One region of the Paenisporosarcina macmurdoensis genome, then DNA from elsewhere that is predicted to be linked to it. Evidence: riboswitches for the same ligand, from Rfam matches in the RefSeq annotation. Region 1 holds a riboswitch; the other holds the start of a gene.
The links. A riboswitch is a leader RNA that binds a small molecule or an ion and turns the genes downstream of it on or off. The one in region 1 is predicted to bind cobalamin.

Region 1 (4,444 bases):
AAATATTCGTGTATCATTCATCAAAAGACATTTGTGAAATTGACTAATTTGAAAACAATCTTTTAAGTGCCAAAAACTTGTTATTTCAAAGTTAAGCTGAATATTAAAAGAGGTACTTGTACTCGTAAAAAAACAGGGGATTTGGGGAGTGAGTTCATTTGATTAAGGCAGTGTTATTTGATTTTGATGGAACTTTGTTAAATCGAGATCAATCAGTAATGAATTTTATCGATATGCAATATGATCGATTGAACAAGTGGGTTGGACATATACCAAAAAAGATATATACCACAAGATTTATAGAGCTAGATAGCCGAGGATATGTTTGGAAAGATAAAGTGTATCAACAGTTAGTTAATGAATTAAATATTACTGGGGTAAATTGGGAGTATCTACTTCAAGATTATATAAATGAATTTAAAAATAATTGTGTTCCTTTTCCTAATCTCCTAATAATGTTAGAAGAATTGAAAAGAAATAACATAGTCTTAGGAATGATTACAAATGGATATGGACAATTTCAGATGGATAATATTAAAGCTTTAGGAATTGAAGACTATTTTGAAGCTATCTTAGTGTCTGGATGGGAAGGATTAAAAAAACCAGATATCCAAATTTTTAAGAGAGCATTGAACCAACTGAATGTGGTATCAAATCAAAGTGTATTTGTTGGAGACCATCCAGAAAATGATGTTAAAGCTTCACAAAATGCTGGTATGAAAAGTATTTGGAAAAAAGATGTTCAATGGGATAATGTTGATGCGGATTTTATTGTTGATGATTTGGCTGAAATACCTATTATCATTAAAAATTTAAATAAATTTAATTAAGTAAAAAATCAGAATCAAAAATATAAAATAAGCTTTATAGGTGGATTATTTATGATGCAAAATGATGACTTATTAATTAGAGTGATGAACAATAATAACTAAGACATTATGGTGAAGTCTGTGAACACAATCAGTTTTAAGTCAGGATTATCCCCTACACATATACAACTAAAGTGGACTAGTGTTTATTTGGTACATATAATGGAATTACAGTAAGTGAAATATAGATTCTTAAAGGAGCATACAAGTAGTGGGTACAAATTCTAACATTAATGTAGCTGGACTAGATTTCACATGGGACTTGGAACAAGGCCAATTTATTTTTGAAGGGCAAGACTCCGTTCTCTTCTGGATATCTACTGCTATGAGAGAGTTCTTCGATACCATTGAGGAAATTTCAGGTGAAGAAGCATCGAGTTTAGTTTTTGAAACAACCGGTTTTAGACAAGGGCTTGTGGTTGGAGAATACTTCGAGAAAATAAAAGATGTAAGTGTCTCTGAAGCGGCAGAGTTAATCACAAATACATATGCCTCAGCTGGATGGGGACGCACCTCCATTCATCACTTAGATTTCAACTCAAAAACATTAACGGCTCATCTGAAAGATAGTTGGGAACATAAAATTAACGTGGCACAAGGAAAAATTCAGGGAGGTAAATTCCTCGCTGCACATTACGCAGGCATTTTTTCAGGTCTATTCGGCACAAATATTTGGTACAAAGTCGTTCAACAACAACTAGAAGGTCATGAATACAGCGTAATTGAGTATTTCCCTTCGGCTGTGACTGTTTCAGATAATATTCATCAATTAGCAAGAAAAAAGGAATCAGAACTAATTTCCCATTTGGAAGCACTTGTAGAAGATAAAACAAGAGATTTAAAAGAGCTCATTCAAGAGCTTTCTTCACCAATTATTCCAGTGTTAGAAGGGGTAGTTGTAGTCCCACTACTAGGGAAGTATGATGAAGAACGTTCTGAAGAACTCCTTATTAAGACGTTAAGCAATTTGCCAGCACATAAAGCAAAGTATTTAATACTAGACTTAACTGGACTCAATAAAGGTATCACCCAACATACAGTAAGCTTGATCGAAAAAATTGGTCTGGCAGCTACACTCATTGGAACGAAAACAATCATTGTAGGCATTTCTGGTGAATTAAGTCAGGTTATTATTCAGGCGGATATAGATTTAACGAAAATAGATTGTTTCCAAACGCTACAACACGGAATACATTATGCTTTAGCTCAGAGCGGACGAAGAATTATATAAAAAAATAATGATGAGGGGCTATCTAATTAGCCCCTGAAATAAAACAGGTGGAGAAAAACGAATCGTTTTCTCTACCTGTTTTTAATGGTAGTGTAGTAACTTGCATTTTACTGAAAGGCAATTTTTATATGCTTTTTCAGTACAGGCTGATTGGAATGGAGGCGGCGACTCCAGGGGGAACAGCACGAGCTGAAGACCCTGGACTGAGCGCCGCGAGGGAAGCGGCTGAAGCCGTGCCCCCCGGAAAGCGTCCGCTGCAATGGAAATCAGCTACATCTTTTTAGAGAAGGACGTCTCGACACTCCAAGGAATTCATGTATAATAAAAAATGAATTACATAGCTCTAACACGAAGGTGCTCTGCTTCAATCGCAGAGTTAAAAGGGAAGTCGGTTCAAATCCGACGCGGTCCCGCCACTGTATGTGAGGGGAAAGCGCATCAAGTCACTGAAGCATTATGCTTTGGGAAGACGCGCCGCCCACTGATCACAAGCCAGGAGACCTGCCTACGTGCGAAACACCCGCAACCCTACGAGGATAGGAATGGTGTGAATCAGCTCGTGCTCATTTAGCAAAAGCCTATATTCAACCAACCATCTTCCGACTATACGCGGAGGATTTTTTTGTGTCTAAAAAACTTTGTTTTGCGACACACAGATACACAATTGATCGAGGAGGAACACACAATGAAAAAGATTTGGCAATTATGGATCGCAACAGCACTCGCTGCAATACTATTAACAGCGTGTGGGCAAGAAGAACATGGAGAAGATCACGCATCACCTGAAACTGAAGCAGGGAAAGAGACTGCACAATTCCCGATGACAGTTAAGGATGTCACAGACAATGAAATCACATTGGAAGAAGCACCAAAAGCAATCGTTTCAATGATTCCAAGTAATACAGAAATATTGTATGCACTTGGCTTAGAGGAAGAAATCGTGGGCGTTTCTGATTTCGATAATTACCCAGAAGAAGCTGCCTCAAAAGATAAGATTGGCGGCATGGAGTTTAATGTTGAGAAGATCATCAGTTTAAATCCTGATTTAGTGTTGGCGCATGAATCTGCACTTGGCACTTGGGATCCAGGTTTAAAACAACTGAGAGATGCAGGCATAAAGGTTTATACGGTTGCAAATGCTGAATCATTCGATTCAACGTATGAAACGATTGAAGATATTGGCAAGCTTACAGACAAGTCTGAGGAAGCAAGCGAGATTGTTGAAGAGATGAAAACAACCGTGCAAGATGTACAAGATAAAGTGGCAACAGTTGATACGAAAAAGAATGTACTTGTTGAAATATCTCCAGAACCTGAAATTTATTCACCAGCAGGTAAAACGATGATGAACGAAATGTTGAATTTAATCAACGCTGAAAATTTAGTGGGTGATCTTGAGGGGTGGATTAAATTAGATCCTGAAGAAATCGTCAAACGAAATCCCGATGTCATCATTACAACATACGGAGCATACACACCGGATTCAACTAATATAGTTTTGAATCGCAATGGTTTTGCGGATGTGACAGCTGTTAAAAATAAGGCAGTGGTAGACGTTGATGCGGATGTCACAGGTCGTATGGGTCCACGTCTTGCAGATGGACTTGAAGTATTAGCGAAAGCCATTTATCCAGAGGCTTTTGGTGAATAAAAGAGTCATTGCGTACGTTGTGTCCATCGTCTTCCTTATCGTGTCAATCGGTTTCGGTGTGACGATTGGCACGGTGTCCATACCCATCTCCACTTTGTGGAATGGACAAGGAGACGCAAGCGCAGCAAATATTTTGTGGAATATTCGTATGCCTCGTGTGGTACTTGCTGGATTAGTAGGAGCTTCACTAGCTATTGCGGGTGCATCGTTTCAAGGGTTACTGAAAAATCCTCTTGCGGACCCCTATACGCTAGGCATCTCTTCAGGTGCTTCAGTAGGAGCCGTTGTCACGTTGTTTTTTGGAATCTCCATTCCTGTTTTAGGAATGTTTACTTTACCTGTCTTTAGCATGATTGGTGCATTCGCAACGATGATTGGCGTAATGGGGTTTGCAAAACTCGTCGATCGCTCGATGAAAATGGAAACCATCATCTTAACAGGGATTGTTTTTAGTTCATTTCTAGGTTCCATCATTTCACTGATGATTGCTTTAACAGGTGAGGAACTTCGACAAATTATCGGTTGGTTGCTTGGAAGTGTTTCCATGCGTGGATGGGACTACGTAAATATGGCCCTGCCATTCATCATCATTGGAACTTTCTTAATGTGGCTGAACAGACGTGAACTAAACGCCATGTTATTCGGTGAAGAGCGTGCGAAGCATTTAGGTGTTAATATTAAAAAACGAAAAAT
Region 2 (4,444 bases), 110 kb from region 1:
AGTGGAACGTACATAGTAAGTTGTCTTCAACCCCCTTACCCATGCATCTACATGTAAATCGAGCAATTCTTTCGCCTTGATTGTATTTTGGACATATAAATTCAACGATACCCCTTGGTCAATATGGCGTTGACGAGCAGCGTTTTGTTTCAGCGTCCAGTGTTGATCGATGAAATACGCTGATTTGTAGTACCAAGTCGTATCCTTATTTAAATCCGGTACGGTTACTGGAATTTTGTAGTCTTTCTTTTCTTCTGAATAGCTCTTTTGGAAAATCGGGTCAATACTAGCCGTGCTTCCTGCTAAAATCGATGTAGAAGAATTCGGTGCCACGGCCATTAAGTAGCCATTTCGCATGCCGTTCATCGACACGTCAAAGCGAAGTTCACGCCATTTTTTTGATGTGTATCCACGAGATTCGAAATAGTCACCCGTGTGGAAACCTGACCCCTTAAATAACGGGTACGGTCCTTTTTCCCTCGATAAGCTCATGGATGCTTCGATCGTTAAGTAGGCGATTTCTTCATATAGTTCATCTGCAAACTGGACCGCTTCATCCGTTTCCCAGCGGATTGATTTTAATGCTAATAAGTGATGCCAACCAAATGTGCCAAGACCAATTCCCCGGTATCTCGCGTTTGTCCGTTCGGCTTGCGGGACAGGAATCATATTCAAATCAATCACATTATCGAGCATGCGAACTTGCACGGTGATGAGACGTTTTAAGACTCCAGCCGGTACTGCTTTCCCCAAGTTGATTGAAGACAAATTACAGACGACAAAATCACCTGGTTTTCGGCGTGTCACGATGATATCATCTTCTATCGTAATGGACTCAAATTCAGTAGCACTCATGTTTTGAAATATTTCTGTACATAAATTACTGCTATAAATCATGCCTTCATGCTTATTTGTATTCATACGGTTCACTTCGTCACGGTAAAACATATATGGGACACCTGTTTCAAGTTGACTGCGCATAATTCGTTTCATGATATCAATTGCTGGTACAACTTCTCTAGACAAGCGTGTGTCTGCTACACATGCTTGATATTTGTCACGGAACGAGCCTATTCCACGCTTTTCATCATAAGAATCTTCCAAAGAATATCCCATTAAGGTGCGGACTTCATGAGGATCAAATAGAGTCCATTCTTCCCGCGCTTGTACTTTTTCCATAAAAATATCTGGCAAGCAAACGCCTGTAAAAATATCGTGGGCACGCATTCGCTCATCACCATTATTTAACTTCAAGTCCAAAAACGGCAAAATGTCTTTATGCCAAACATCTAAATAAACGGCGATTGCTCCTTGGCGCTGACCGAGTTGATCGACGCTAACAGCTGTATTGTTCAATTGTTTAATCCAAGGCATGACCCCACTTGAGGCACCTTTAAATCCACGAATTGAGGAACCGCGACTACGCACTTTCCCCATGTATATGCCAATACCACCGCCGTATTTTGATAAAGTTGCAACATCCGTATTAGAGTCATATATTCCTTGCAGACTATCGTCAACCGTATCAATAAAACAGCTTGATAACTGGCCATGTGGCTTGCCGGCATTAGAAAGTGTTGGCGTTGCCACCGTCATATATAAATTACTCATCGCCCAATATGCTTCTTTTACTTTCTCTAAGCGATTCAATGATTCATTTTGCATTAACGTCATGGCAATGATGAGCCATCGTTCTTGTGGAAGTTCCGCTGTCGTTTTATCGAAGTCTCTTGCCACGTATCGATCCATTAACGTTTTTAATCCGATATATGTAAAAAGCGAGTCACGCTGTGGTTCAAGTATTTCACCAAAGTCTATAATTTCTTCTTTTGTATAAGATTGAAGCAATCGAGCATCATACAATCCTTTGTCTGATAAACGAGTGAGATGTTTATAGAAGTCCTTGTAAACATTATCCATTGAACAGCTACGTAAAATGGCGATTTCACTGTACACTTGCACTAAATAAATACGTGCAGCTACGAATGTCCAAAATGGCTCCTCTTCGTCCAGATGACTGAGAGATTCTAACACCATCGCTTGAGACCATTGCGCATCTGTTGCCTCAGGATTTTTCTTCATCCACTTATCATGTGCACGCAATAGTGGTGCTAACTGATCCTCTGTAAATAATGTAAATAACTGATCAATATTAGCATATTTTTTTGATAATACCTTTTGCATATCGTATATTCCCCTTCCAAAAGCCCAATTTTATTAACACAAAAAAGCGATGAATCAGCCTTTTCGGCTGAGCCATCGCTCATGATTGTTAGAATGAAAGGAGTTAAAGTGGTTTGCGAGAAAATGGAATATCGCTCGCTACAGATAGCTCGCTTCCACTCCTCAACCCCCGAAGAAAGTGATGCTTATGAAAAAATGGCAGGTCTCCTGGCTCGTGCATTAGCCTTCCATACGCCTTCCCGTGTCGTGACACAGTGGACTTCGTACAGTCGTTGCACTTACAGTTGCGGGGACAGCTTCGGTATTTCACCGAATTCCCTATTAAACCATTGCTGGTACCATTTTTTCTTTTACATACTACATATTGTGTTTTGTATAAATATCAATCTAACATATTGTGTTTTATCGTTCAATAGCCGAAATATCTTAGAATTCTCTTAACCCTTATTAACGCTCACTAATTCACTTAAAAAATATTTTTTATCTTGTTGTTTTGCAATATTTTCGGCAGCAACTTGTCCGCGTTCGAGCCAATCCCATGCTTCATTAAATAACTGACTTGTTCATTTTTGTGAAGCTCTTTTTCTTGTTGAGACAACAATAAATCACTCCATTTCCGCTCGCTCTTTGCGCTTTCTTTTCTCAGAATACATTCGCTGGTCAGCGAGTGCATAAAGCTCATCATACGTTCTTCCTTCAAACGGATACGTACTACACCCAATACTTAGTTCTATTTCAATCAACACATCTCTATAAACGAAAGGATGTTCTTGGAAAGCAATTAGAATTTGATCCATTAACTGATTCACATTTACGAAACGTTTATTTTTTGAAACCGCAATAACAAACTCGTCCCCTCCAATACGGCCTGTATGCCCACTTCCAGCAACCAACTCATTGAGGACTGAGGCTGTATGAATAAGTACTTCATCTCCGACTAGGTGTCCATAAACATCATTAATCGTTTTAAAATGATCTAAATCCAATAACGCAAAATACGCGATACGGTCTGGATTATTGACTATATATTTCTCGGATAATTGAACAAATGAAGCACGGTTGGCCACACCCGTTAACATATCGTGATAAGCGAGGTAGTGAACACGGTCATCTGCAAGTTTTTCTTCGGTAATGTCACGACAAATTAAATAATAGGAAATCGCCCGATTTTTAATAAACCGTTTCCCGTCTAGCATGAAATAAGCATCGACAACATCACTTTTCATATGATACAAAATAGAATGGATTGAATTTCCTTGCTTTAATTGATTTTGAATAGCTAACAATTGTTCATCATCTTTATTTGCACGGAATAAAGCAAAGAACTCTTTCTTTTTTTCAGGAAATCGTAACAGTGCGGCTTCATTTGCTTGCTCTACCATCCATTTCTCAGTAAATATAAAGATAGCTGATGAATTCAAGTTAAAGAGAGTAGCATATTGATCGTTGACATTTGACAAAAAATTATATTTTAACATGCTATAAGTAAATAATACTGCTAATAAAACCCCAGTATATAAATAAGGATAAGGAGGCATGGCCCCACGGTAATTTGGCAGACCCAATACAAGTATGACTACGATTATGGTTAAAACAGTCCAAGAGAGAAACTTTAAAAGTTCGATATCTTGTTTAGTATGGACACGTTTTATTCCGTTCCTTAACATAAAGTATGAAGGTAAAGATATGAGTGAACTAGTAAGAACAGCCCCATAGTAAGCCATATCTAGTTTCCCATAAATCCAATGTCCTTGTCTTACATAATTTTCGATTGTTTGACTAGGATCGATTGTAAACATGTAAAAAACAAGGAATAGTAGTGGGACATAAAATAAACTAGGATATAACCATTTAGGCATGATTTCTTCCATTTTAGACACTTTAGCAAAAAAATGAAAACCGAACATCACAATAAACAAACCCGCTACAACTGTAATGTAATCATGAATATATGCACTGTTTTCGACCGGTAAAATATGGCGAATAAATTCTCCAAGAAACATAAATGCATACAAGTTAATAATGATAAAAACAAGCTGATGTTCAGTCCGTTTAGGATTACGGAACATCACCACGAAAGACATCGCTAGTAAAGCAGATGCAGGTAAAATATAGGCAAGAAAGTAATATAAAACAGTTGAAATTGCCATCTTAACCACCTCATTTCCCCTACTACACTAGGTATATCTCTCCATTATAAATTAAATTTGTAATTTTCTCACTATTAATTGTCGAATAAAACACATTGACCGTCTAAACA

Region 2: linked by a shared signal. The riboswitch ahead of ACFPYN_RS16605 (ribonucleoside-diphosphate reductase subunit alpha) and the one ahead of ACFPYN_RS17110 (ABC transporter substrate-binding protein) in region 1 are both predicted to bind cobalamin.

What each region holds. Positions count from the first base shown of each region.
Region 1 is NZ_JBHSRI010000025.1:707,363-711,806, forward strand. Features, by position in the region: gene ACFPYN_RS17100 (HAD family hydrolase) at 159-830, shown strand; gene ACFPYN_RS17105 (STAS domain-containing protein) at 1,081-2,100, shown strand; cobalamin riboswitch at 2,436-2,623, shown strand; gene ACFPYN_RS17110 (ABC transporter substrate-binding protein) at 2,786-3,751, shown strand; gene ACFPYN_RS17115 (FecCD family ABC transporter permease) at 3,744-4,444, shown strand, end outside.
Region 2 is NZ_JBHSRI010000025.1:594,271-598,714, reverse strand. Features, by position in the region: gene ACFPYN_RS16605 (ribonucleoside-diphosphate reductase subunit alpha) at 1-2,184, opposite strand, end outside; cobalamin riboswitch at 2,365-2,542, opposite strand; gene ACFPYN_RS16600 (diguanylate cyclase domain-containing protein) at 2,790-4,334, opposite strand.